DNA from 4 places in the Kineococcus terrestris genome. Region 2 is predicted to be linked to each of the others. Evidence: riboswitches for the same ligand, from Rfam matches in the RefSeq annotation. Region 2 holds a riboswitch; each other region holds the start of a gene.
What was found. A riboswitch is a leader RNA that binds a small molecule or an ion and turns the genes downstream of it on or off. The one in region 2 is predicted to bind S-adenosylmethionine.

Region 1 (6,845 bases), on a different contig from region 2:
GCCAGCGCGACCACTCCCGCGTGCGCGGGTCGTCGGCGTCCTCCAGCCAGCGGTACGGGTCGGGCACCGGGGTCCCGTGCAGCTCCTCGACGAGGTCGAGGCGCGGGGCCAGGTCGGCGGGCGGGCGGACGGCGCCGGTCGCGGGGTGCACGAGCGCCACCCTAGGCAGCTCCGGCGGCCCGTGGAGGCCCGTGGAGGCCCGCCGCCGCCGCGCCGGGACGGGGGCGCTCTGGCAGAGTCGGCGCGTGCCACCCGAGCCCGCCGACGCCCGCGCCGACGACCGCGCCGACGACCGGACCGACGACCGGACCCCGCCGCAGCTGGCCGAGCTGGCCGCCGCCGAGGGCGTCTCCACCTCCTTCACCGACTGGCGCGGCCGCACCGCCGACGTGCCGCGCGCCACCGTCGAGGCCGTGCTGACCGCCCTCGGCCACGACGTGTCCGGGCCCGCCGCGGTCGCCGCGTCGCTGGCGGAGGTGCGGCTGCGGCCCTGGCGCCGCCGCCTGCCGCCCGTGGTCGTCACCCGCGAGGGCAGCAGCGCCCAGGTGCCCGTCCACGTCCCGCACGGCGACCCCGTCGACGTCGTCGTCGAGCTGGAGGACGACGGCGGGTGGGCGCCGCTGCGCCAGGTCGACCGCTGGGTGGACCCCAAGCACGTCGACGGCCGCCTCACCGGCCGCGCCACCTTCGAGGTCCCCGACGACCTGCCGCTGGGCTGGCACCTGCTGCGGGTGCGCACCCCCTCCGGCGACGCCGAGTGCCCGCTGGTCGTCACCCCCGACGTCCTGGAGCTGCCCGAGGCGCTGCAGCGCGGGCGCTCCGTCGGCTACCAGGCGCAGCTGTACTCGGTGCGCTCGCGCCGCTCCTGGGGCGCCGGCGACCTGGCCGACCTGGCCGACCTGGCCGCCACCACCGCCGCCCAGGGCGCCGGCTGGCTGCTCGTGAACCCGCTGGCGGCCGCCTCCCCGGTGCCGCCGATGGAGGCCTCCCCGTACCTGCCGACCACCCGGCGCTTCGTCAACCCGCTGTACCTGCGCCCGGAGGACGTGCGGGAGACCGCCTACCTCGCACCGCAGCAGCGGGCCCGGGTGGAGGAGCTGGCCGCGCGCTGCCGCGCCGCCAACACGGACCCCGGCGAGATCGACCGCGACGCCCTGTGGGCGCTCAAGCGCGAGGCGCTGGAGGTGCTGCACGCCCACCCGCGCACCCAGGCCCGCCAGGCCGCCTTCCGCCGCTACGTCGCCGACGAGGACCCCGGGCTGACCGACTTCGCGCTGTGGTGCGCGCTGGCCGAGGAGCACGGCCTGCCCGCCTCCGGCTGGCCCGCGCAGGACCGCGACCCCGCCGCGGCCCGCGCCTCCGGGGCCCTGGAGCGCCTCGCCGACCGGGTCGACTTCCACCGCTGGCTGCAGTGGCAGTGCGACGAGCAGCTGCGCAGCGCCCAGGACGCGGCCACCGCGCCCGGCACCGGGCCCGGCATCGTCCACGACCTCGCCGTCGGCGTGCACCCCGAGGGCGCGGACGTGTGGAGCCTGGGCGACACCCTCGCCCGCGGCGTCACCGTGGGCGCCCCGCCGGACGCCTTCAACCAGCAGGGGCAGGACTGGAGCCAGCCGCCGTGGCGGCCCGACCGCCTCGCCGAGCTGGCCTACGTGCCCTTCCGGGACATGGTCCGCACGATCCTGCGGCACGCCGGCGGCCTGCGCGTCGACCACGTCATCGGCCTGTTCCGGCTGTGGTGGATCCCGCAGGGGGCCACCGCCGACCGCGGCACGTACGTGCGCTACGACCACGAGGCGCTGCTGGGCGTCCTGGCCCTGGAGGCCCAGCGGGCCGGGGCCGTGCTCGTGGGCGAGGACCTCGGCACCGTCGAGCCCTGGGTGCGCAGCTACCTGGCCGAGCGCGGGATCCTCGGCAGCGCCGTCCTCTGGTTCGAGTACGACGGCGACCGCCCGAAGGCGCCGGAGGACTACCGCGAGCTGGCCCTGGCCAGCGTCACCGTCCACGACCTGCCCCCCACGGCCGGCTACCTGGCCCAGGAGCACGTCGCGCTGCGCGACCGCCTCGGCCTGCTCACCCGCGACGTGGAGGAGGAGCGCGCCGCCGACCGCGCCGAGCAGGACCGCGTCCTGGGCCTCGTGCGCGGGCGCGGGCTGCTGCGCGAGGGCGCGGGGGAGCAGGAGACCGTCGAGGCGCTGCACCGCTACCTGGCGCTGGCGCCGTCGCTGATGCTGGGCGTGTCCCTCGTCGACGCCGTCGGCGACCGCCGCACCCAGAACCAGCCGGGCACCGCGAACGAGTACCCGAACTGGCGGATGCCCCTCACCGGCCCGGACGGGGAGGTCGTCCTGCTCGACGACCTGCCCACCCACACCCGGGCGCTGTCACTGGCCCGGGCGGTGCGCGAGGCGCTCGCCGCGGGCGGGGACGAGCGCGCGGGCGGCGCGGAGCGCTGAGCGGGGAGGGGCGGCCGGAGGCGGGGGAACTCCTCCACCGCGGTGGGGCGGCCGTCCCGCTGCGCCGCACCTTGACACGCGCGGGCCCGCTCGGGCACCGTGGCTCCCGCTCACCATCGAGAGCGGCTGAGAGATCTGGCTCCGTGACGCCGCAGCAACCCTCCGCGAGAGCGGGTTCGGGTGCTTCCGCCAGAACCGATGGAGGAACGGTGCTCAGGATCCGCGGTCACGCCTTCCACGCCTCGCGGCGTCGTCACATCGACCACTGCCGCCGAGGGGCCACGGGCTGTCGCTAGCAGCTGCGCGGTACCCGGTCCCCGCCACCGCGGAGACCGGTCACGACGACGACGCCACCGCCCGGGACCACCCCGCGGCCGCGCCGCGCCCTCCCGACCCCTTCCCCCGCAACAGCTCGCGCCACACCGCGCCACGAACAGCCGGAGCCCACCCATGCTCGTCCGTCGCCGCACCACGCTCGCCGCCGCAGCGGCCACCGCCCTCGCCGGCCTGGTGACCGGCTGCTCCCGCGCGACGAGCGACGAGGGAACGCCGTCGGGGGAACCCCGCACCGGCGGAACCCTCACCTACCTCGAACCGCAGACGTGGACGACGCTCTACCCGCCGGCCGCGGGTTTCTACCCCAACGGCGGCATCGTCAACAACATCACCGCCCGGCTGCTGTGGCAGGACCCGGAGACCCTCGAGCTGCAGCCGTGGATCGCCGCGGAACTGCCCGAGGTCAACGCCGACGCCACCGAGTACACGTTCACCCTGCGCGAGGGGGTCACCCACTCCGACGGATCACCCGTCGACGCGGCCAACGTGCTCGCCAACATCGACCTCTTCGGCAGCGGCGACCCGGACCGGGCGCTCACGGTCTCCGAGGCCATCAACAACTACGAGCGCGGTGAGGTCGTCGACGACCTCACCGTGAGGTTCTCCTTCTCGGCCCCCGCGCCCGGTTTCGCGCAGGCCGTCTCGACCATCAACTCCGGTCTGCTCGCCACCTCCACCCTCGAGCGGGACAGCGAGGGCTTCGGGCCCGGCCAGGCGGTCGGCGTCGTCGGTTGCGGCCCGTTCGTCGTCGACGACGAGGAGGTCGGCACGCAGATCTCGCTCGTGGCGCGCGAGGACTACGACTGGGCCCCGCCGTCGCTGGCCCGGCAGGGCCGTCCCTACCTCGACGGCATCCGCTTCGTGGTCGCGGGCGAGGACAGCGTCCGCGTCGGCACCGTGGTGGCGGGGCAGGCCGACGTCGCCCGCCAGATCGAGGCCCCCGACGAGCAGCAGTTCCAGGCCGACGGGCTGGCCCTGCTGGCCGCGGCCACCAACGGCGTCAACAACGGGTTCAGCTTCCGCTTCCGCACCCCGCAGCTGCAGGAACTGCCCGTCCGCCAGGCCCTCGTGGCCGCCATCGACCGGCAGGCCATCATCGACACCCTGTTCAGCGACAGCTACGTGCTGGCCACCGGGGCCCTCGCGAGGTCGGCGCTGGGCTACGTCGACACCTCCGAGCAGTACCGGTACGACCCGGACCGCGCGGCCCAGCTGCTCGACGAGGCGGGCTGGCTCACCGGCGCCGACGGCGTGCGGGAGAAGGGCGGCGTGCGGCTGGCCCTCACCGTCAACGAGGCGCTGCCCCAGCCCCGCTCCCGGGAGGTCGTCACCCTCGTCCAGGAGCAGCTGTCCGGACTGGGGGTCCAGGTCGAGCTGTTCCCCGGCGACCAGGCCGCGCAGACCGCCGCCTCGCTCGACCCGGAGACCGTGCAGGTGTACCACTCGATGGTCGGCCGGGCCGACTTCGACGTCCTGAAGTCGCAGTACTTCTCCAGGAACCGCAACACGCTGCTCAACCTCGACACCGACGACGAGTCCCTCGGCGACCCCGAGCTGGACGCGCTGCTCAACGACATCGCCTCCCGGCCGACCACCGAGGAGCGGCAGGCCGCGTCCGAGGCAGCGCAGCGCCGGCTGGCCGAGCAGGCCTACGTCGTGCCCTTCTTCGAGGAGCCGCAGGTCTTCGGCTTCCGCTCCGACGTGCAGGGCTTCACCACCGAGTCGGTGGGCCGGCCCTCCTTCTACGCGACGTGGCTGGACCGCTGAGCGCCGGTGGGCGCCCGGGCGGCGCGCCCGCGGTGACGGGGCCGGCGTGAGCTACGTCCTGCAGCGCGTCGCGCAGGCCGCCGTCGTCCTGGTGCTGGCCTACGCGCTGTCCTACGCGCTGCTGGCCGCGCTGCCCGGCGACGCCGTCCTGGCCCGCTTCGGCAGTCCCGAGCTGGGCCTGACGCCCGAGCAGCTGGCCGACATCCGCGCCGCCTACGGGGCCGACCGCCCGCTGCTCGTGCGCTTCGCGGAGTCCGCGCGGGCCTTCCTGGGCGGCGACCTCGGCTACTCGGTGCAGAGCGGGGCCGCGGTCTCGACCCTCATCGCCAGCGCGCTGCCCTCCACGCTCGTGCTGGCCGCGCTCGGCCTCCTCGTGGCGGTGCTGCTCGCGGTCGCGATCGCCTTCACCGCGACCCACGGCAGGGGCCGGTGGCTGCGCCGGCTGTTCCGCGACCTGCCCCCGCTGTTCGTGTCACTGCCGGTCTTCTGGATCGGGATCCTGCTCATCCAGGTGTTCTCCTTCCGCCTGGGCTGGATCCCCGTCATCGGCGCCGGGCCGGTCGAGTCGCTCGTCCTGCCCGTGCTGACGATCGCGGTGCCCATCGCCGCGCCGCTGGCGCAGGTGCTCATGCGCAGCATCGACGACGTGGGGCAGATGCCGTTCATCGCCGTCGTGCGCGCCCGGGGCGCCAGCACCCCGTGGTTGCTGTGGCACGACGTCAGCCGCAACGCCGTCCTGCCGACCCTGACGATGGCCGGTCTCCTGTTCGGCGAGCTCGTCGGTGGCGCGGTGGTCACCGAGGCCGTCTTCGGGCGCGCCGGGATCGGGCAGCTGACCGCCCAGGCGGTCGCCAACCGCGACACCCCCGTGCTGCTGGCCGTCGTGGTCCTCTCGACGGTGGCGTACGTGCTCGTCAACCTGGTCGTCGACCTGCTGTACCCCGTGCTCGACGCGCGCCTGCGCCGCGGAGCGCTGCGGTGAGCGCCTGGACCGGGGTGCCCGCCACCGACCCGGACCGCGACGTCCCCCGCCGCCGGACCGGCGCGCCCCGGCCGGGGGCGGGCGCCCTGCTCGCCGCGGCCGTCCTGCTCCTGGCGCTGCTGTGGGCGCTGCTGCCGGAACCCTTCGCCTCCGGCAGCCCCACCGCCTCGGTCGCCCCGTCGCTGCAGGCCCCCAGCGGCGAGCACTGGTTCGGCACCGACGCGACGGGGCGCGACGTGTGGACGCGCGTCGTGCACGGCGCCCGGCACTCGATCCTCGGCGCCGCCGTGGCCGTGCTCGTCGGCTTCGTCGCCGGCACGCTGCTCGGCGTCCTCGCCGGTGCGCTGGGCGGCCCGGTCGACGACGTCCTCATGCGGCTGGTCGACGTGCTGCTGGCGATCCCCGGTCTGCTGCTGTCCCTGAGCGTCATCATCCTGCTCGGCTTCGGCACCACCAACGCCGCCATCGCCGTCGGTGTCACCTCCATCGCGGTGTTCGCCCGGCTCGCGCGCGCCGAGGTCGTGCGGGTGCGCGTCAGCGAGTACGTCGAGGCGGCCTACGGCTCCGGCGGCACCTTCGCCGCCGTCCTGCGCCGCCACGTGCTGCCGAACTCCCTGACGCCCGTCGTGGCGCTGGCGGCGCTGCAGTTCGGCTCGGCCGTCCTGCAGATCTCCACGCTGGGCTTCCTCGGCTACGGCGCCCCGCCACCGACCCCCGAGTGGGGCCTGCTCATCGCCGAGGGGCGCGACTACGTGGCCACCGCCTGGTGGCTGACCGTCCTGCCCGGCGTCGTCGTGGTCGCCGTCGTGCTGGCCGCCAACCGCCTCAGCCAGTCGATCCGCGGGAGCGTGCCCTCGTGAGCACCCTGTTGAGCGTGCAGGACCTGCGCGTGGACTACACCGCCTCCGGCGGCACGGTCCGCGCCGTCGACGGGGTGTCCCTGGAGGTGCACCCCGGTCAGGTCACCGCCCTGGTCGGGGAGTCCGGCTCGGGCAAGTCCAGCGTCGCCCAGGCCGTCATCGGCTTGCTCGCCGGCAACGGGGCGGTCACCGGCGGGCGCGTCGAGCTGCGCGGCCGGGACCTGCTGGAGCTGTCCCAGCGCGAGCTGCGCGCCGTGCGCGGGCGACGGATCGGCCTCGTCCCGCAGGACCCGGGCAACTCCCTGAACCCGGTGGCGACCGTCGGCGCCAGCGTCGCCGAGGGCCTGCGCATCCACGGCTCGCGCGACCGGCGCGCCGAGCGCGCCCGCGTCCTGGACCTGCTGGAGCGGGTCGGCATCGACGACCCGGCCCGGCGCGCGGGGC
Region 2 (6,845 bases):
CGGACCGGGACGAGGCGGCCGTCGGCGGCCGGGTGCTGACCGCCGGGGACGGCGCGCGCCCGCGCACGTCGTGGACCCCGCTGACCGGCCCGGCCCACGAGATCGCGCTGGAGGTGCTGCTCGACGGCCCCCTGCCGCGCAGCGAGCTGGCCCGGCGCCTGGACCTGTCGCCCGGCAGCCTGACGCGCCTGTCCAAGCCGCTCATCGACTCCGGCCTGCTGCGCGAGATCGGCAGCGCGCAGGACCCCGTGTCCGGCCGGCCCACCCGGCCGCTGGACGTCGACGAGGACGCCCACCACTTCGTCGGCGTGAAGCTGACCGGCGACACCGCCCACGGCGTGCTCACGACGCTGCGCGCGCACGTCGTGGCGCACCGGGACACCGTCCTGCCCGAGGCGTCCCCCGCGGCCGTCGTCGACGCCGTCGTCCACCTCGTGCAGAGCCTGCGCGACGACCTGCGCGAGGCGGTGCCCGACCCCGACCGCGGGGTGCGGGCGGTCGGGGTCAGCCTCGGCGGCAAGGTGGACGCCGACGGGACGGTGGCCAGCGCGCGCTACCTCGGCTGGCAGGACGTCCCCCTGGGGCGGCTGCTCGAGGACGCGCTCGGCCTGCCCGTCGTCGTCGACAACGACGTGCTGTCCCTGACCCGCGCCGAGCAGTGGTTCGGCACGGCCGCGCGCTGCGACCACTTCGCCGTCGTCGTCGTGGGCACCGGCGTCGGGTACGGCCTCGTCGTCCACGACGAGGTCGTCGACCGCCCCGACGCCGGGGTCGGCCTGCTCGGGCACTTCCCCCTGGACCCGAACGGCCCGCTGTGCCCGGAGGGGCACGCCGGCTGCGCGGACGCCGTGCTGCCGCGCGCGGCCGTCGAGGCGCGCGCCTCCGTCGCCCTGCGCCGGCCGGTCTCCTTCGAGGAGGTGCTGGAGCTGGCCGGGGCCGGGCAGCCCCTGGCGCGGCGCGTCGTGGACGACTCCGCCCGCGCGCTCGGCACGCTCGTGGCGGCGATCGCCAACACCACCATGCCCAAGAAGGTCGTCCTGTCCGGCGAGGGCGTGCGCCTGGCCGAGGTGGGCCGCGACGCCCTGTGGGACGGCATCACCCGCCACCGCAGCGTCCACGCCTCCCCGCTCGACGTCGACGTCCAGGTCACCGGGTTCGCCGAGTGGGCGCGCGGGGCGGCCATCACCGCCGTGCGCACGTTCGTCCTCGGGCAGCGGCGCTGACGCGCGCCTACCCTGGGAGGGTGACCGGTCCCGCAGCGCACGAGCGCGGCGCGCTGCTCGTGCGCCGCCGCCACGTGGACCTGTGCCGCACGCACGCGGCCACCTGTCCGGCCTGACGAGCCCGCCGGCGCGCCCCCGCGCGCGCCGCCCCCCGTCGCCCGAGCAGGAGCCGCCCGTGACCCGCGTGCCCGCCGCCCGCACGTCCCCCCGACCCGTCCCCGTCGCGTCCACCTCGCCCGCCGCGCCCGGCGACCCGCTGCGCGTCGCCCTCGTCGGCGCCGGCCCGCGCGCGCTCGGCGTCCTGGACCGCCTGGGCGTGCACGCCGCCGGGCTCGAGCGGCCGCTGCGGGTGCACGTCGTCGACCCGCACCCGCCCGGCGCCGGCCGGACCTGGCGCCCGGACCAGCACCCCCTGCTGTGGATGAACTCCCGCGCCGCCGACGTCACCGTCTTCCCCGACGAGACCTCCACGCTCACCGGTGAGCTGCGTCCCGGGCCCACCCTGTTCGCCTGGCTGGACGAGCACCGCGACCGCCTGGCGCGGGAGTTCGCCGCTGCCGGGCAGGAGGAGCTGCGCCGGGAGGTGCTCGCCGTGCGCGAGGGCACCTTCGTCTCCCGCGCCCTGGGCAGCCGCTACCTGGCGGCGGCCTGGCGGCGGGTGGCCGACGGCCTGCCCGCCACGGCGTCGCTGCGCGTGCACGCGACCTCCGCCGTGGACCTGGTGGACGCGGACGGAGCGGCGGACGGCGGGCAGGTGCTGCACCTGGCGGACGGGACGGCGCTCGCGGTGGACGCGGTGCTGCTGGCGCAGGGCCACCCCGACGTCGAGCCCGGCCCGCGCGAGCGGGAGCTGCAGCGCCTCGCGGCCGCGCACGGCCTGACGTACCTGGCGCCCGCGTACACCAGCGACCTGCACACGGCCGGGGACCTGGACGCCCTGCGCCCCGGCGAGGACGTCCTCGTCCTGGGGATGGGGCTGGCCTTCGTGGACCTGCTCGTGCTGGTGGGCGAGGGCCGCGGCGGGCGCTTCACCCCCGGCCCGGACGGCGGGCTGGTCTACGAGCCGTCGGGCGCGGAGCCGGTCCTGCACGTCGGCTCCCGGCGCGGCGTCCCGTACCGCTCGAAGATCACGTACGAGCTGGCCGAGCGGCCGCCGCTGCCGCGCCACTTCACCGTCGAGGCCGCGCGGGAGCTCGCGGGCCGGCTCGGCCGGCCGCTGCGGCTGCGCGCGGACGTGTGGCCGCTGGTGGCCCGCGAGCTCACCGGCGCCCACCACCACGAGCTGTCCGCCCGCCACCCGGAGCGGACGGGGGTGCCCGCGGCGGAGTTCGAGCGGGCGTTCGCGGCCGCGCCGTGGGGCAGCGCCGAGATGGACGCCCTCCTGGTGCGGGCCGCGCCGGCCTGCGAGGACCGCCTGGACCTGCACCGGCTGGACCGCCCCCTGGACGGCTGGTCCGGCGCGGACGCGCAGGCGGTCGGTGCGCGGGTCGCCGAGCACGTCGCCGCCGACGTCGCCCGCCGCGGCGACCCGCGGCACTCGGCCGACGCGGCCGTGTTCGCGGCGCTGCTGTCCTGCTACGTGACGACCGCTGAGCTGGCCCGGCAGGGCCTGCTGGACGCGCGGTCGGCCGCGGTGGACGTCGACGGCTGGTGGCACGGGTTCTTCAGCTACGTCGCCAGCGGCCCGCCGCCGCAGCGGCTGCAGCAGCTGCTGGCGCTGCACCGCGCGGGCCTCGTGCGGTTCCTCGGCGCGGACGCCGACGTGGACCTCGACCCGGCGACCGGCACCTGGCGCGGCCGCGCCGGCAGCGGGCCCGGCGTCGTGCACGCACGCGCCCTCGTCGACGCCCGCCTGCCCTCCCCCAGCGTCGCGCGCACCACCGACCCGCTGCTGCGGGCGCTGCGCGCGCGGGGGGAGGCGGCCGAGCAGGAGTTCCGCGACCCGGACGGCGCGGTCGTCACCGGTGGCCGGCTGGCCGTGGACGCGCACCAGCGCCTGGCGCGGGCCGGCGGCGGTGCGCACCCGCGGCGGTTCGCCGCCGGGCCGTGGGTGGCCGGCGGCGGGTGGGCGGCGGCGTTCGCGCGCCCGCGCCTGGACGCGGGGTTCTTCCGGCTCAACGACGCCCTGGCGCTGGACCTGCTGGCCGCCGCCGGGTCGGGGGACCCGGCGGCGGGCGGCCTCAGCGCCGCAGGGCGTCCTCGAGGTCGCTGAGCAGGTCCTCGGGGTCCTCCAGGCCCACCGACAGGCGCAGCACCCCGTCGGTCAGGCCGATGGCCGCACGGCCCTGCTCGCCCAGGCGGCGGTGCGTCGTCGTCGCCGGGTGCGTCGCCAGGGACTTCGCGTCGCCGAGGTTGTTGGAGATGTCGACCACGCGCAGCGCGTCGAGCACCTCGAACGCGCGCTCCTTCGCGCGCCCGGCGGGGGCGTCGACCTCGAACGTGACGACGGTGCCGCCCAGCCGCATCTGCCGGCGCGCCAGTTCCGCCTGCGGGTGCGAGTCCAGCGTCGGGTAGCGCACCCAGCGCACCGCGGGGTGGCGCTGGAGGTGCTCGGCCAGCCGCAGCGCCGTCGCCGCCGAGTGCCGCACCCGCAGGCCCAGCGTCTCCAGGCCCTTGGCCAGCACCCACGCGTTGAACGGGCTGAGGGACGGGCCGGTGTGCCGCGTGAGCTCCTTGAACCGCCCGGCCAGGAACTCCTCGCTGCCCAGGACCGCGCCGCCCAGGACGCGGCCCTGCCCGTCGATGTGCTTGGTCCCCGAGTACACGACGACGTCGGCGCCCAGCTCCAGCGGCCGCTGGGCGACCGGGCTGGCGAACGCGTTGTCCACCACGACCGTCGCGCCGGCGGCGTGCGCCAGCTCGCTGACGCGCTCGACGTCGACGAGGGACTGCATCGGGTTGGCCGGCGTCTCGAAGAACACCGCCTGCGCGGGCGTGGACAGGGCGCGCTCCCACTGCTCCGGGTCCTCGCCGTCGACGAACTCGGTGCTCACGCCCCAGCGGGGCAGGAACTCGTCGAGCACGACGAAGCAGGAGCCGAACAGGCTGCGGGCGGCCACGACCCGGTCACCCGCGCCCAGCAGCGCCGCCAGGGTCGTGAACACCGCCGACATCCCGCTCGACGTGGCCGCGCAGGCGGCCGCGCCCTCGAGCAGCCGCAGCCGCTCGGTGAACACGGAGTTCGTGGGGTTGCCGTAGCGGGAGTAGACGTAGCGGTCGACCTCGCCCGCGAACGCCGCCTCGGCCGCGGCCGCCGACTCGTACACGTACCCGCTGGTCAGGTACAGCGCCTCGGCCGTCTCCTCGAACCCCGAGCGGGCCAGGCCGCCGCGCACGGCCAGCGTGTCCGGGCGCAGCGCGCGGTGCGCGTCCCCGTCACCGGCAACTCCCCTGGCTGCTCCCCCGGCCGGTCCCCCGGCCGCTCCCCCGTCAGCGCTCACGACTGCCGCCACGGCAGGCCGTCGGCGCGCCAGCCGGCGCCCCCGCGGTGCCCGTGCTCGTCCAGCGGCCCCTCGAAACCGTCGAGCACGTTGAGGGCCCGGCCGAACCCCGCGGCGGTCGCGGCCTCCGCCGCCGCGACCGAGCGCACGCCCGAGCGGCACAGGAACACCACGGGCCCCTCGTGGTCGGCGGGCACACCGGCCGCGGCCAGCTGCTGCAGGAACGTGCGTCCCGGTTCCTCCCCGGGCACCGGCAGCCAGGAGACCAGCACCGGCTCCCGCCCCAGGCTCGACAGGTCCGGCACCCCGACGAAGCGGTGCTCCGCCTCGGTGCGCACGTCGACGAGGACGGCGGTCGCGTCCTCGCGCAGCAGGTCGTAGGCGTCCCTCGGCGTGAGGTCCCCGGCGTACGGCACGTCTCCTCCATCGGTCCCGGCGTGAGCACCCGTTCCTCCGGGTTGCTGCGGCGTCGTCGAGCCAGGTCTCTCGGCCGCTCTGGATGGTCCGGCCACCCTAGCCCGCCGCGGGCGCCCGCACGGCGCTCCCGGCGCGCTACCGGCCCAGCCGGCGGTGCATGACGTGCAGGCCGACCAGCCCGTGCTCGGGGTGGTCGAAGGCCTCCGGCACGGTCGCCAGCACCGCGAAGCCGAGGGAGCGCCACAGCGCCACGGCGGCCGTGTTCGTCTCCACGACGGCGTTGAACTGCACCGCGCGGTACCCGTCGGCGGCCGCCGCGGCCACGACGTGCTCGCCGAGGGCGCGCCCCACCCCGCGACCGCGCGCCGCCGGGGACACCATGAAGCTGGCCGTGGCCACGTGCGCGCCGCGACCGGGCCGGTTCGGGCCGCTCTTGGCCGTGCCCAGGACGGTGCCGTCCTCGTCGACCGCGACGACCGTCCGCCACGGCGGCGGCTGCACCCACAGCTCGCGCGCCGCCTCGGAGGTCAGGCCGCCGGGCAGCGCGTACGTCTCCCCCTCGGCGACGATCTCGTCGAAGAAGGGCCACACCCGCGGCCAGTCGTCGTCGGTCAGGTCGCGGATCAGCACCCCGGGAGGGTAGTCGGTCAGCCGCCGGCGCCCGCGCGGCGGCGGGGCGGGCGGCGCCGGCCGACCAGCTGCCAGCTGCGCGCCACCGGCACCAGCTCCGGGCGCTCGCACAGCGCCCGCTCCAGCGCGAGCAGGTCCTCGTAGTACCCGCGCTCGCCCTTGCGGGCGTCGGGCAGCAGGTCGGTGACCACGCGCACCCCGAAGCGGAACTCCACGGGCGTCCCGGCCGCGGCGAGCGCCTCCTCCACCCGGCCGGCGGGCAGCGGCACCCCGCCGTCCGCCCCCGCGGCGTCCTCCCCCGCCAGCAGGCGCCGCGCACCGCGCAGGTCGTCCTCGCGCACCGCCGCCCGCAGCGCGGCGGCGGCCGTCCCGGGGCCGAGCACGGACAGGCAGCCGCCCGGGCGCACCCGGGAGGCCAGCGCGGCCACGTCCGCCGCCAGGCCCTCCGGCGAACCGGCGTGCGGGCGGTGCTGGAGCACGTCGTGGCACAGGACGAGGTCGAAGGTGCCGCCCCCGCCGCCGGTCAGCGCCGTCAGCGCCACCACGTCCCCGAGGTCGGCCTGCACCGCGCGCACCCGGTCGGCGACGCCCGCGCGGCGGGCGGCGGCGCGGGCGCGCTCCAGCACCAGCGGCGCGGAGTCCAGGGCCGTGACCTCGGCGCCGGTGCGCGCCAGGGCCACCGCGTCGCTGCCGTCGCCGCAGCCGACGTCCAGGACGCGCAGCGGCCGGCCGGAGACGGTGCGGCAGACGACGGCCAGGGTGTGCTCGACGAGCGTGTGGCGCAGCCGGCCCCACGGGGCGCTGCGCCAGGCGACCGCGGCCTCCTCCGGGTGCGGCGGCTCGCTCACCGCCGCCTGCCGACGAGGTGGAGGTTCCCGTCGCCGTCCACGGCCCGGTGCACCACCGCACCGCCGGCGGCGACCACGGCGGCCGCCAGCAGGTCGGCGGCCAGGTGCAGGTGGCCCGCCGAGGCACTCGAGGGCCCGGGCGGCGGCGGCACCGCCAGCGACAGGTGGCCGCCGGGGCGCAGGGAGCTGGTCAGCGCGGCGACGTCGGCCTCGGCGCGCGCGACGCTGCCGCGCAGGTGCAGCACGTCGTGGCAGCAGACGACGTCGAAGGAGCCCGACCCGCCGGC
Region 3 (6,845 bases), on a different contig from region 2:
GCGGGGGTGCAGCTGCTCGTCGACGGTTCGCGCGTGCCCGACCTGTGGGACCTCGGCGCCCACGCCGGGGAGGCGCTGGCGCGCGCGAGCGCCGCGGAGGTGCTGGGACCGGTGTGGGTGCTGCAGCCCGAGGAGGGCGCGCGGGTGACCTCGCCGGTGACGGTGTCCGGTCGGGCGACGGTGTTCGAGGGCACCGTCGGCTGGGACGTCGTGGACGCCGGCGGGCGGGTCGTGGCGCAGGGGTGGACGACGGCGTCGGAGGCCGGCCCGGGGCGGGGCGACTTCTCCGTCGCGGTCGACCTGCCGCCGGGCGAGCACACCGTGCGCGCGTTCAGCGAGTCCGCCCGCGACGGCTCGCGCGTCGCGGAGGACTCCAAGACGGTGACCGTCACCGGGTGAGGGCCGGCGCACGCCGCCGGTCAGCGGCGCGCGCGCTTCACCTCGTACATGCGCTCGTCGGCGCGCGAGAGCACCTCGTCGACGTCGTCGCCGGCCGCGGCGCGCACCCACCCCGCGCTCACCCCGACGCCGTGGGCGCGGGCCAGCGGGCCGGCCGCGGCGGCCCGCGCGGCGCGCGCGGCGGCGTCGGCGGGGTCGCACCCGGCGCCGCGCAGGAGGAGGACGAACTCATCGCCTCCGGTGCGGGCGACGACGTCGCCGTCGCGGACGGCGGAGCGCAGCCGGGCGGCGACCTCGACGAGGACGGCGTCGCCGACGGCGTGCCCGTGCTCGTCGTTGACCCGCTTGAACCCGTCGAGGTCGGCGCACACGACACCGCAGCCCTCCCCGGCGGGGTCGAGCGCCGCGGCGGCCTCCTGGAACAGGGCCCGCCGGTTCAGCAGCCCGGTCAGGGGGTCGGTGCTCGCCAGCTCGCGCAGCATCTCCTCGGCGCGGCGCTGCTCGGTGACGTCGACACCGACGCACGCGAGGCGGTCGGGCACGCCGTCCTCGTCGAGCAGGATCGTGTTGTGCCAGCGGATGCGGTGGTGGCCGCCGTCGCGGTCCAGCCACTCCCCCTCCGCGACGCTGGAGGACCCGTGCGCCACACCGAGGGCGACGCCCTGCCGGGCCAGCTCACGGTCCCCGGGCGCGATGACGAGGTCGAACATCTCCTCGCCCAGGACGTCCTCGGCCGCGTAGCCGGTCAGCTCCTCGCAGGCACGGTTGAACAGGGTGAAGCGGCCGTGGACGTCGAGGACGCAGACGAGGGCCGCGGTGCTGTCGAGGACCGCGCGGGACGTCTCGCGGTCCAGGGCGCTCGGCGCCGACGCGCGGGCGCGGCGGGTCGGGCCGGCGGCCGGCCGCCGCGGTGTCAGGCTCACCAGCGGCGCCCGCTCACCGCGCTCCGGCACGCTGGAGGTGTCCACGTCCCCCGATCGGTGCGCCCGGCACGCGCCTTGAGCCCGGGCGGTCACGGCGACCCGGACGGCGCAGCGCGGACGGGACCCTCAGGAGGGGGCGGGCAGGGCCGCGACGAGCGGGTGGTCGCCGGCCACCGGGCCGTGCGCCCCCGCCCCGCCGGGGGAACCCACCGCGTCGAAGAACTCGGCGTTGGCGGCGGTGAACGCCGACCACTGCTCGGGCACGTCGTCCTCGTAGTAGATGGCCTCGACGGGGCACACGGGCTCGCAGGCCCCGCAGTCCACGCACTCGTCGGGGTGGATGTACAGCGACCGCTCGCCCTCGTAGATGCAGTCGACGGGGCACTCCTCGATGCACGCCTTGTCCTTGACGTCCACGCACGGCTGGGCGATGACGTAGGTCACGCGGTGGTGCTCCTCTGCAGCTGGCGGGCGGGGGTGGTGCGGGAACGCCGGTGGCGGCGCACCGCGCTGGTCACGGCCAGGCCGCCGAGGACCAGCACCAGGGCGTACACGGCGAACCGCACGCCGTCCGGCGCGGCGACGGCGTCGGCGCGCAGCAGGGTGCGGGAGTTCGTGAGGACGATGACGGTGCCGACGGCGGCACCCAGCACCTGCGGGGGCGCGAACCGCACCAGCCAGGCGGCGATCGGCGCGGCGACCAGCCCGCCGGCCAGCAGCGCGAGGACCCACGACCAGGCGATCCCCTGCGAGCCCAGGCCGAGGAGGAAACCCGCGCTGGCCGCGACGGCCACGAGGAACTCGCTGGCGTCGACGGACCCGATCACCTTGCGCGGTTCCAGCCGGCCCGAGGCGAGCAGGGCGGGGGTCCCGACGGGGCCCCAGCCCCCGCCGCCGGTCGCGTCGACGAAACCCGCGAACAGCCCGAGCGGGGCGAGGAACCTGCGCCGCAGCGGGCGGTGCAGGGACCGCGCGTCCAGGGTGGTGACCGAGAACCGCACGAGGATGTAGACGCCCAACCCCAGCAGCAGCACGCTGACGAAGGGGGCGGCGACGTCCCCGGGCAGCGACGACAGCAGCGTGGCGCCGACGAAAGCGCCTGCGGCGCCGGGGATCCCGACCCGCCGGACCACGCGCCAGTCCACGTTCCCGAACCGGTGGTGCGCGGCGCCGGAGGCCAGCGTGGTGCCGATCTCGGCCAGGTGCACGGTGGCCGACGCCAGCGCCGGGCTGGTGCCGACGAGGAGCAGGAGAGTCGTCGAGGTGACGCCGTAGGCCATGCCGAGCGAGCCGTCGACCAGCTGGGCCAGCAGGCCGACGACAGCGAGGAGCACGAGTCTGCGCACGAGGGTTTCCCGTTCGTCCCGGTGGACCCGCAGGTCCGCGCTTGCCGGGCACCGTGCGGCGACCGGCCAGGTCCTCACCCGGAGCACCCCGCCGCGGAGGAGGGTTGCCGACCAGCGAGCCGGGGCTTGACGCTGGCACTCGTGACCTGCCGACCACGCTAGGGCGCCGGACGCGGACCGTCAACACCCGGCGCCGGCCGGAACTCCCCGCGGACCGCGCCGGGAACCCGCCGGAGGACCCGCGGAACTCCCCGACGGGCTTGACGGGGGTTCCGCGTGCCCTACGGTGGGGACGTGGTCCAGCCGCTGACCGTGCGCCTCGTCTCGCGCCGGTACGTCGACCTCATGCGCGTGCACAGCAACTACGCCTGCCGCCGCACCACCTCCCCCACCCCTCCCCGTCACCGCTAGGGGCGCTCCTCACGGAGGGCCCGCACCCCCGTGAGGACCGATGACACCCGACCCCTCGCTCGCGACGCCCGGCGCACCCGCCGCGGCGCCGGCCCGTCCCGCGCGCACCCGCAGCAACGGCCAGTGGGCCGTGGACGGTCGTGCACCGCTCAACCACAACGAGGAGGTCAAGGCCGCCGGCCCGGGCCTCGACGTCCGCGAGCGGATCGAGCGCGTGTACGCCCGGGAGGGTTTCTCCTCCATCGACCCCGACGACCTCAACGGCCGGTTCCGCTGGTGGGGCCTGTACACCCAGCGCCGGCCCGGGATCGACGGCGGGCGCACCGCGCAGCTGTCGAACGAGGAGCTGTCCGACGAGTTCTTCATGCTGCGCGTCCGCGTCGACGGCGGGGCGCTGACGACGGAGCAGCTGCGGGTCGTCGGGGACCTGTCCACCCGGTTCGGCCGCGACTCCGCCGACATCACCGACCGGCAGAACGTGCAGCTGCACTGGGTGCGCGTCGAGGACGTGCCGCAGGTGTGGCGCGAGCTGGAGGCCGTGGGGCTGCGCACCACCGAGGCGTGCGGGGACACCCCGCGCGTCGTGCTCGGCAGCCCGGTCGCGGGGATCGCCCGCGACGAGGTCCTGGACCCGACGCCGGTCGTCGAGGAGATCGTGGGCCGGTTCGTCGGCGACCCGGAGCTGGCGAACCTGCCGCGCAAGTTCAAGACCGCCGTCACCGGCCACCCCAGCCAGGACGTCGTCCACGAGATCAACGACGTGTCGTTCGTCGGCGTCGTCCACCCCGAGCTCGGGCCGGGTTTCGACGTGTGGGTCGGCGGCGGGCTCTCGACCAGCGCCCACCTCGCCCAGCGCCTGGGCGCGTTCGTCACCGCGGACGAGGCGCCCGAGGTGTGGCACGGGGTCGTGCGGGTGTTCCGCGACTACGGCTACCGCCGCCTGCGGAACAAGGCCCGCCTGAAGTACCTGGTGGCCGACTGGGGCGCCGCGCGGTTCCGCGAGGTGCTGGAGACGGAGTACCTGGGCCGGCGCCTGACCGACGGTCCGGCACCGCCGCCGCCGCGCGGGCCGGGCGACCACGTCGGCGTGCACGAGCAGAAGGACGGCCGCCGCTACGTGGGCCTGGCCCCCACCGTCGGGCGGGTCAGCGGGACGGTGCTGAGGGCCATCGCGGACGCGGCCGAGGCCGCCGGGTCGGGGCGCGTCCGCCTGACCCCCCACCAGAAGGTCGTCGTCCTGGACGTCGAGCCGGACCGCGTCGACGCGCTGCTGGCCGCGGCGCGGGAGCTGGGGCTGACCGCCGCCCCGTCGCCGTTCCGGCGCAGCACCATCGCCTGCACGGGCATCGAGTTCTGCAAGCTGGCGATCGTCGAGACGAAGGCCACGGCGGCGCAGGCGGTCGCCGAGCTGGAGCGGCGGCTCGCGGGCATCGAGCTCGACACGCCGATCACGCTGCACGTCAACGGGTGCCCGAACTCCTGCGCCCGGATCCAGACCGCCGACATCGGCCTGAAGGGGCAGCTGGTCACCGGGGACGACGGCGTGCAGGTGCCCGGGTTCCAGGTCCACCTGGGCGGCGGGCTGGCCTCCGCCGACCGCACCGAACCCGGGCTGGGCCGCACCGTGCGGGGGCTGAAGGTGAGCGCCACCGGTCTGGCCGACTACGTCGAGCGCGTCGTGCGCCGCTACCTGGACACCCGCGCCGACCGCGAGACGTTCGCGGCCTGGGCGCACCGCAGCGACGAGGAGGCCCTGCGATGAGCACCCCCACGAGCACCCCCCCGGGGACGACCCCCGCCACCCGCTCCGCCGAGGAGCTGCGGGCCGTCGCGGCCGCGGCCGCCGACCGGCTCGCCGGGGCGGGCGCGGACGAGGTCGCGGCCTGGGCGGCGGCGGAGTTCCGCGGCCGGCTGGCCGTCGCGTGCAGCATGGCCGACGCGGTCCTGCCGCACCTGGTGGCCGGGCACGCCCCCGGGGTGGACGTGCTGTTCCTGGACACCGGGTACCACTTCGCCGAGACCCGCGGCACCCGCGACGCGGTCGCGGCGACGATGGACGTGCGGGTGGTGGACGTCCTGCCGCGGCTGAGCGTCGCCGCCCAGGACGAGGAGTTCGGCGCCCGCCTGCACGAGCGCGACCCCTCGGCCTGCTGCCGGATGCGCAAGGTCGAACCCCTGGCGGCGGCGCTGGCCGGGTACGAGGCCTGGGTCACCGGGGTGCGCCGGGACGAGGCGCCCACCCGCGCCGGGACACCGCTGGTGCAGTTCGACGAGCGGCACGGGCTGGTGAAGCTGAACCCGCTGGCCGCCTGGAGCGCCGACGACGTGCAGCGCTACGCCGACGAGCACGGCGTGCTCGTCAACCCGCTGCTGTCGCAGGGGTACCCCTCGATCGGGTGCGCGCCCTGCACGCGCCCCGTCGCGGTCGGCGCGGACCCGCGCTCGGGCCGGTGGGCCGGCAGCGCCAAGACCGAGTGCGGGATCCACCTGTGAGCGCCGCCGCCGTGCACCCCGCACCCCGTCCCGCGCCCGGGTCCCGTCCGGTCACCCGCCCCGGCGCCGTGGACGACCTGCGCGCGCTGGAGGCCGAGGCCGTCCACGTCGTGCGCGAGGTGGCCGCCGAGTTCGAGCGGCCCGTGCTGCTGTTCTCCGCCGGCAAGGACTCCGTCGTCCTGCTGCGCCTGGTGGAGAAGGCGTTCCGTCCCGCGCCCGTGCCGTTCCCCGTGCTGCACGTGGACACCGGCCACAACTTCGACGAGGTGCTGGAGTTCCGCGACCGGCGGGTGCGCGCGGGCGGCCACCGGCTGCTCGTGGCGTCCGTGCAGGACAGCATCGACCGCGGCCGCGTCCGCGAGGACGCCCCCGGCGCCTCCCGCAACCGCCTGCAGACCCGCACGCTGCTCGACGCCCTCGCCGAAGGGGGTTTCGACGCGGCGTTCGGCGGCGCCCGCCGCGACGAGGAGCGCGCCCGCGCCAAGGAGCGCGTGCTCAGCGTCCGCGACGCCGCGGGGCAGTGGGACCCGCGCGCGCAGCGTCCGGAACCCTGGTCGCTGTACAACGGCCGGATCCGCCGCGGCGAGCACGTGCGGGTGTTCCCGCTGAGCAACTGGACCGAGCTGGACGTGTGGCGCTACGTCGCCCTGGAGGACCTGGACCTGCCGTCCATCTACTACGCGCACGAGCGCGACGTCGTCGAGCGCGACGGGATGCTGCTGGCCGTCACGCCCCTGACCCCGGCGCTGCCCGGTGAGCGCGTGCAGCGGCTGCGGGTGCGCTACCGGACCGTCGGGGACCTCACCGTCACCGGCGCGGTGCGCTCGGACGCCACCGACGTCGAGGCGGTGCTCGCCGAGGTCGGCGCGGCGACCGTCTCCGAGCGCGGCGCCACCCGCGCCGACGACCGCACCTCCTCCGCCGCCATGGAGGACCGCAAGCGCGAGGGGTACTTCTGATGCGGGAACTGCTGCGGATGGCCACGGCCGGGTCCGTCGACGACGGCAAGTCCACCCTCATCGGGCGGCTGCTGCTGGACACCGGCAGCCTGCCGACGGACCACCTGGCCGCCGTGGACGGCCCCGACGGCCCGGACCTGGCGGCGCTGTCGGACGGCCTGCGCGCCGAGCGGGAGCAGGGCATCACGATCGACGTCGCGTACCGGTTCTTCTCCACCGCCGCGCGCAACTACGTGCTGGCCGACACCCCCGGCCACGTGCGGTACACGCGCAACATGGTGACCGGCGCCTCGAACGCGCACCTGGCGATGCTG
Region 4 (6,845 bases), on a different contig from region 2:
ACCTCATGACCGACGGCGGGCCCGGCACCAGCACCCAGACCGCCCTGCTGCTCATCACCCGCACCGGGTTCACCGACTACCGGATCGGCGCCGCGGCAGCGGCCTCGGCGCTGCTGTTCGTCGTCATCGTCGCGATCGCGGTCGTGCGCCAGCTCGTCGACCGCGCGCAGCAGAAGGAGGCCTGAGATGGCGACCCCCACCACCTCGACCGGCGCCGGCACCACGACCCGGGCGCGCGGCGTCTCGGCCGCCGCCCCGCCGCAGCGCGTCCGCGCCACCGGCAGCAGCCGCACCTTCAACACCGCCTGCGTGGTCGTGCTCTCCGTCTTCGCCGTGCTGTGGCTGATCCCGAGCCTGTGGGCGATCAAGACGTCGTTCACCGACAACGCCGTCTCGTCGCTGGGCGCCCAGGCGATCCTGCGCGACACGAACCCGACGCTGGCCTCCTACGCCACCCTGCTGGGCGGCGGGGACCTGTGGAACTGGTACCTGGCCAGCTTCATCACGGCCACCGGCGCGGCCTTCCTCGTCGTGCTGTTCGCCTCGATGGCGGCGTTCGCGCTGTCGCGGATGCGGTTCCGCGGCCGGCAGCTGGTCTTCGTGCTGGTGCTCGCCGGCATCATGATCCCCGCCGACGTGCTCATCGTGCCGATCTTCCAGATGCTCAACGCCGTCGGGCTGCTCAACACCTACTGGGCGGTCATCTTCCCGCAGACGGCCAGCGTCATCGCGCTGTTCGTCTTCAAGCAGTTCTTCGACGGCCTGCCCAAGGAGCTGGAGGAGTCCGCGCGCCTGGACGGCGCGTCCAGCTGGCGGATCTACCGCTCGATCATCATGCCGCTGTCCAAGCCGGTCATCTCGGCCATGGCGATCGTCACGTTCGTGTGGACGTGGAACAACCTGATCCTGCCGCTGTTCGTGCTGTCCAACCCCGAGCTGATGACGATCCCCGTCGGCCTGGCGACGGTCCAGGGCTCGTTCGGCCAGCGCTTCTCCGACATCCAGGCGTCCACGATCCTGGGCGCCCTGCCGCTGGTGGTGCTGTTCCTGCTCTTCCAGCGCCGCATCGTCGAGGGCGTGGCGGGCACCGGCCTGAAGGGCTGAGCCCGGCCGCCCGCGGGGCGGCGGTCCGGTCCCGGTGTCAGCCGGGCGCCGGGCCACCGCCCCGTCCCGCGTCCGGGCCCGCGCCGGGACCCGCGTCCGGGCCCGCGTCCTGCCCCGGGGCCCGCGGGGGCAGGTCGCCGGCCGCCCGGGCCGCCTCCAGGGCGGCGCGGGTGCTGCTCGTGCCGTACGCCGCGCGGGCGCGGCGCAGCCGGTGCGCCACCTCCACCACGTCCAGGCCCAGCGCGCGGCCCGCGAGCACCCCGGGCAGCCCGTCGCCGACGAGCTCCAGGACCCGCAGGTCGGTGCCGTCCAGCCCGCGGTCGGCGGGGTCGCGCGCCCCGCCGGGTCCGGGCGAGCTCGGGTCGTCGTCCACGCCCACCACCTCCTGCCCGGGTCGAGAGCCCGCGGACCAGGACCTCACGCTCGTCGAGGTGTGACCTGCGTCACTTCCGGCGCCGGCGCCACCAGCGCCGCCGCCGCTGCGCCGCCACCGGCGGAGCCTGCCGCACCGGCGCGGCGGGCGCGGGCCGGGCGGCCCGCCAGCGCGCCACGAGGTCCTCGACGTCGACCAGCGGCACCACCACCAGCGGGCCGTCGGCGGGGCGGCGGTACAGCTCGCGCACCCGCGCGTTGAAGTCCTCGCCCACCGCGCGGGCCTCCGGCTCCGAGCGCAGCGCGGCCACCCCCGCCTCGTCGAGGAGCTGCTCGCGCTCGCGGCGCAGCGCCAGCGCGGGCGGCAGCACGGCCGACAGGTCGAAGCCCTCGCGGCGCACCTTCTCCGCCGCCCACCCCTCGACGGTGAACTCCCGGTCCAGCCCGCGCAGCGGCCGCCCGGCGCCCGGCAGGTCGTCGAAGGCACCGCGCGCCTGCGCCTCGCGGACCTGCCGCTCGACGCGGTCGTCGAAGGGCCGCCGGACCGGTTCGCGCACCCGCCCATCCTCACCTCACGGCGCGGGCGGGCGCACCTCCTCCACGGGCCGGTGCAGCCACACCGCCCGCCACGGCGCCAGCCACAGCTGACCGTCCCCGCCCCAGGGCGCCGGCTCCCCGCTCAGCGCGTCCACCGCGCCGGCCAGGCCCAGCTCCTCGACGCGGTGCCCGGGGAAGGGGCGCCAGGAACCGGTGACGTTGAACAGGCACAGCAGCTCCCCCAGCGGGTGCCGGCGCACGAACGCCAGCACCCCGGGGTCGGACGGCTCCAGCACGTCCGCCGCGACGCTGGCGTGCAGGTGCGGCAGGCCAGCGCGCGTGCGCGCCAGGTGCCGCAGCCCGGCCAGCGCCCGCCCCGGCACCGACGCGGGGTCCCGGGCGGCGGCCAGGTCCCGCTCGTCCAGCCGCGGCCGGTGCGCCCACCGGTTGTCGGCGGCGTGCGCCGGGTCGGCGGCCCAGTCCGGGTCGCCGGGCGCGGCGACCTCGTCCCCGGACCAGACGACGGGGATGCCGCCCCAGGCGAAGACGACGGCGTGGGCCAGCAGGTGCCGGGCCAGCGCGGCGTCCACCTCGGCCTCCAGCCCGGCGCGCGCCCGCGGGTCCCCCGTCCCGGCGGCCAGCGCCTCGCGCGCCGCGGTCAGCCCGACGAGGTCCGCGCACGTGCCGCTGATGCGCCGGTCCCCCGTCGCCGGGTTCTCCTGGAACACCAGGCCCCGCGCGGTGGAGCCCTCGAAGGCGCCGGAGTACCAGTCGGACAGGAACGAGCGGTGGGCGTGCCCGTCGAGGCCGACGGCCGCGGCGTCGGCGTCGGAGACGGCCCAGCCGATGTCGTCGTGGCAGCGCGCGTAGGTGATCCACGCGGTCGTCGTCGGCACGGTGGGCAGCGCCCGCAGCGCCTGCGCGGCCAGCCGCACGTCCTGCGCCGCCAGCGACGACCACACCTGCACCATGAGGGTGTTGTGGTACGCCAGGTCGCTGACGCGGCCGTGGTGGCGGCCCCGGCCGAGGTAGTGCACCAGGTCGTCGGGCGCGACGATCGCCTCCGCCTTCAGCAGCACCGCGGGGCAGGCGATCCGGGTCAGCGCGCGCAGCACCTGCACCACCGAGTGCACCTCGGGCTGGTTCTGGCAGTTCGTGCCCATCCGCTTCCACAGGAACGCCACCGCGTCCAGGCGCAGCACCTCCACCCCGAGCTCGGCCAGGAACAGCACGACCTCCGCGAACTCGGCGAGGACCTCGGGGTTCGACCAGTCCAGGTCCCACTGGAAGGAGTTGAACGTCGTCCACACCCAGCCGCCGAGCTCCTCGTCGAAGGTGAAGTTCCCGGGGGCGAAGTCGGGGAACACCTCCGGCAGGGTGCGCTCGTAGGCGTCGGGCAGCTCCCGGTCGGCGAACACGTGGAAGTAGCGGCGGTAGCGCTCGTCGCCGGCGCGGGCCGCGCGGGCCCACGCGTGCTCGCGGGCGACGTGGTTGAGCACGAGGTCCAGCACGAGGCTGGTGCCGCGCGCGCGCAGGGCGCTCGCCAGCGCGCGCAGGTCCTCCACGTCGCCGAGGTCCTCGCGCACGGCGCGGTAGTCGGCCACGGCGTAGCCGCCGTCGCTGTCGCCCTCGCGCGGGCGCAGCAGCGGCATGAGGTGCAGGTAGGTGACGCCGAGCTCGCCGAGGTGGTCCAGCCGGCCGGCGACGCCGGCCAGGGTGCCCGCGAACCGCTCGGTGTAGGCGGCGTAGCCGACGGCGCGCGGGGACTGGAACCAGTCGGGGCGCAGGGTGCGGGCCTGGTCCAGGCGGTGCAGGTCGTCGGGCCGGCGGGCGCACGCCCCGGCGGCCAGGCGCAGCAGCCGGGCCGCCAGGTCGTCGGCGACGTCGGGGGCGTGCAGGCCGGCCAGGCCGCTGCGCAGGTCCTCCCACCAGCGCTCCACCCGCAGCGCGAACACCTCGCGGCGCGCGGGCGGCAGGGCGCCCAGCAGCCCTTCCACCAGCCCGGCGGGCACCTGCCACGCCGCGCCGCCCGCACCACCACCCGCGCCGCCGGTCGTCGTCGTCCCGGTCATCGGTCCCCCCGCGCTGCTGTTGACACGTCCAGGACCCCTTCCTACCGTGACCGCAGGTCAAGAGCGGCAGCGTGAAGCCCTGGCTGGCTGCCCGGCAACCCTCCACCGCGGTGGGGTGCTCCAGGTGACGACCCGGCCGGGCGGTGGGCGCCCGGCAAGCGCGGCTCCGCGGAGCCCGGCCCGGAAGCAGGTCCTCGTGCCCGAACGCCCCAGCGCCCTGACCACCCGCGTGCCCGCGCAGCACCGCCTGCGCGACGCGCCGGCCCTGCTGCACGTGGAGGGCGTGGTCGAGCACGGCGACGAGCGCGGGCGGCTGCTGGGCTTCCCGACGGCGAACGTCGCGGTGCCCGAGCACGGGCTGCGCGACGGCGTGTGGGCCGGCACGGTGCAGGTGGACCCGGCCGCCGGCGGGCCGGTGCACGTGGCCGCCGTGTCGGTGGGCCACCGCCCCACGTACTACGGCAAGGACGGGCAGCGGCTGCTGGAGGCGCACCTGCTCGACTTCGACGGCGACCTGTACGAGCGCACCGTGCTGGTGCGCCTGCACGAGCGGCTGCGCCCTCAGCGCCGCTACGCCGGCTCCAGCGAGCTCGTGGAGCAGCTGCGCCTGGACGTGGCCGCGACCCGCGCGTGGGCGCTGCGGGCGGGCCTGCCCGGCTGAGGGCGCTCCCGCGGGCACCGGCCGGGTCAGCTCCCGGTGTAGCGGCCGGGGCGGTGGTTCATCGCCAGCACGAGGTTGAGCACGACCGCGCCCGCGGCCGACAGCGCGGCCACCGCCGGGCCGACGACCGCGACGGACGCGGTGACCACGGCGACGTCGAGCACCATCTGCACGTAGCCGGCCCGCCAGCCGAGCCGTTCCTGCAGCACCAGCGCCAGGACGCCGAACCCGCCGAGGCTGGCGCGGTGGCGGAACAGCACGAGCAGGCCGGTGCCGGCCACGAGGTTGCCGGCGAGCACCGCGTAGACGGGGTCGATCCGCAGGTCCGGCAGGCAGGCCGCCTGCAGGGGGCTGAGCAGGGACACCGCCGCCACCGCGAGCGCCGAGCGCAGCGTGAACGCCCAGCCCTTGACCCGCACGGCCAGCACGACGAACGGCAGGTTCACCAGCGGGAACAGGACCCCGAAGGGCAGCCCGGCCGCGTAGCCGAGGAGCAGGGCGAGCCCCGCGGTGCCGCCGGTGACGGCCGAGGCCGCGTGCAGCAGGTGCAGGCCCAGGGAGGCCAGGAACGTCCCGACGAGCAGGCCGGCCACGTCCTCGGCGCGCGAGTGGGGCAGCGGCGCTGCCGCGGCGGGTGGCCGGGTCGCGGCCGGTCCGGTCGTCGTCACCCGCGCAGCGTCGCGACGCCGGACGCCGGTGCGCAAGCGGGACTGCTCCGGACGGGCAGATCGTTCACCGGCGGACCCGTGCAGCGGCAGATTGCGCAGTAGAGCGGTGCCGGTCGGGGCCGGCGGCCTCAGAGAGCCGTGCCGAGCAGCGAGCCGATCCCGTAGGTGACGAGCATGGCGACGGCTCCCCCGCCGGTGACGCGCAGCACGGCCCGGCGCGGGTCGGCGCCACCGAGGCGGGCGCTGACGACACCGGTGGCGGCGAGCGCGAGCAGGACCGCGGCGAAGCAGGCCGACGCCCGCACCGCGTCGGGGGGCAGCAGCACGGCCAGCAGGGGCAGCGCCGCGCCGAGGGTGAAGGCCAGCACCGACGCCCACGCGGCCTGCCAGGGGCGCACGACCTCGTCCGGGTCCAGGCCGAGCTCCGCCTCGGCGTGCGCGCCCAGGGCGTCGTGGGCGGTCAGCTCGCGGGCCACCCGCCGCGCCAGCGCCGGGGAGAGCCCCTTGGCCGTGTAGATCGCGGTCAGCTCGTCGAGCTCCTCGTCCGGCATCTCCGCCAGCTCGCGCCGCTCGCGCGCCAGCAGCGCGGACTGCGTGTCGCGCTGGGTGCTGACGGACACGTACTCGCCCACCCCCATCGACAGGGCACCGGCCACGAGCCCGGCCAGGCCGGTGGTGAGCAGGACCCCGCGGTCGTCGGTGGCGGCCACGACGCCGAGGACGAGCGCGGCCACGGAGACGATGCCGTCGTTGGCGCCGAGGACGCCGGCGCGCAGCCAGCTGAGGCGGCCGCTGACGGAGCCGAGGTGCTCGGCGGGTTCGCGGTCGTGGGGGGCGAGGTCCGTCACGGCCGCCACGCTACCCGCCCGGACACCCCCTGCTCTCCGCTTCCGTTTGCAGCGCAACGGGATCGCGGTCCGGACAAGCCAGCCTGCCCTCACCGGCGGCCGGCTCGTACAGTGGCGCGCGCCGCCTGTCCCGGCCCCGCGCCACCGCGATCGGAGCGACCCGTGCCCGCTCGAGCACCCCACCTGTCCCCGCGCCTGCTGGCCGTCGTGCTGGCGGGCGGGTTCTGCGGGACGGCGCTGCGCGGCGCGGCGGAGAGCCTGTGGCCGCCCGCGGCGCTCGGGTGGCCGTGGGCGACCTTCGGCGTGAACCTGCTGGGCGCCTTCGGCCTGGGCGCGCTGCTGGAGGGCCTGGCGCGGCGTGGTCCCGACGAGGGGCGGCGCCGGCTGCTGCGGCTGGGCCTGGGCACCGGTCTGCTGGGGTCCCTCACGACGTACAGCTCGCTGGCGAACGAGGCGGACCTGCTCGTGCGGGACGGGGCGCTCGCGGCGGGCGCGGCCTACGCCGTGACCAGCGTGGTCCTCGGCCTGCTGGCGGCCGGGCTGGGGGTGGTCGCGGCCGCCCGCCACCACCGGTGGCGGACCG

Region 1: linked by a shared signal. The riboswitch ahead of AB8M62_RS12395 (TIGR04028 family ABC transporter substrate-binding protein) and the one ahead of AB8M62_RS08455 (rhodanese-like domain-containing protein) in region 2 are both predicted to bind S-adenosylmethionine.
Region 3: linked by a shared signal. The riboswitch ahead of AB8M62_RS02800 (sulfite exporter TauE/SafE family protein) and the one ahead of AB8M62_RS08455 (rhodanese-like domain-containing protein) in region 2 are both predicted to bind S-adenosylmethionine.
Region 4: linked by a shared signal. The riboswitch ahead of AB8M62_RS12755 (riboflavin kinase) and the one ahead of AB8M62_RS08455 (rhodanese-like domain-containing protein) in region 2 are both predicted to bind S-adenosylmethionine.

Annotation. Positions count from the first base shown of each region.
Region 1 is NZ_JBEUEI010000018.1:38,014-44,858, reverse strand. It holds gene AB8M62_RS12405 (prolyl oligopeptidase family serine peptidase) at 1-151, opposite strand, end outside; gene malQ (4-alpha-glucanotransferase) at 246-2,456, shown strand; SAM riboswitch class I at 2,567-2,661, shown strand; gene AB8M62_RS12395 (TIGR04028 family ABC transporter substrate-binding protein) at 2,907-4,559, shown strand; gene AB8M62_RS12390 (ABC transporter permease) at 4,606-5,541, shown strand; gene AB8M62_RS12385 (ABC transporter permease) at 5,538-6,401, shown strand; gene AB8M62_RS12380 (dipeptide ABC transporter ATP-binding protein) at 6,398-6,845, shown strand, end outside.
Region 2 is NZ_JBEUEI010000011.1:13,899-20,743, reverse strand. It holds gene AB8M62_RS08470 (ROK family protein) at 1-1,223, shown strand, start outside; gene AB8M62_RS08465 (FAD/NAD(P)-binding protein) at 1,399-3,435, shown strand; gene AB8M62_RS08460 (O-succinylhomoserine sulfhydrylase) at 3,404-4,579, opposite strand; gene AB8M62_RS08455 (rhodanese-like domain-containing protein) at 4,660-5,079, opposite strand; SAM riboswitch class I at 5,084-5,169, opposite strand; gene AB8M62_RS08450 (GNAT family N-acetyltransferase) at 5,216-5,710, opposite strand; gene AB8M62_RS08445 (class I SAM-dependent methyltransferase) at 5,728-6,558, opposite strand; gene AB8M62_RS08440 (class I SAM-dependent methyltransferase) at 6,555-6,845, opposite strand, start outside.
Region 3 is NZ_JBEUEI010000003.1:25,908-32,752, reverse strand. It holds gene AB8M62_RS02815 (Gmad2 immunoglobulin-like domain-containing protein) at 1-399, shown strand, start outside; gene AB8M62_RS02810 (GGDEF domain-containing protein) at 420-1,367, opposite strand; gene fdxA (ferredoxin) at 1,449-1,766, opposite strand; gene AB8M62_RS02800 (sulfite exporter TauE/SafE family protein) at 1,763-2,668, opposite strand; SAM riboswitch class IV at 2,701-2,815, opposite strand; gene AB8M62_RS02795 (nitrite/sulfite reductase) at 3,120-4,841, shown strand; gene AB8M62_RS02790 (phosphoadenylyl-sulfate reductase) at 4,838-5,572, shown strand; gene cysD (sulfate adenylyltransferase subunit CysD) at 5,641-6,531, shown strand; gene AB8M62_RS02780 (GTP-binding protein) at 6,531-6,845, shown strand, end outside.
Region 4 is NZ_JBEUEI010000019.1:22,935-29,779, reverse strand. It holds gene AB8M62_RS12780 (carbohydrate ABC transporter permease) at 1-185, shown strand, start outside; gene AB8M62_RS12775 (carbohydrate ABC transporter permease) at 187-1,104, shown strand; gene AB8M62_RS12770 (hypothetical protein) at 1,142-1,477, opposite strand; gene AB8M62_RS12765 (DnaJ family domain-containing protein) at 1,548-2,033, opposite strand; gene AB8M62_RS12760 (alpha-amylase family glycosyl hydrolase) at 2,049-4,085, opposite strand; SAM riboswitch class IV at 4,141-4,252, shown strand; gene AB8M62_RS12755 (riboflavin kinase) at 4,282-4,746, shown strand; gene AB8M62_RS12750 (YitT family protein) at 4,773-5,414, opposite strand; gene AB8M62_RS12745 (VIT1/CCC1 transporter family protein) at 5,543-6,262, opposite strand; gene AB8M62_RS12740 (CrcB family protein) at 6,425-6,845, shown strand, end outside.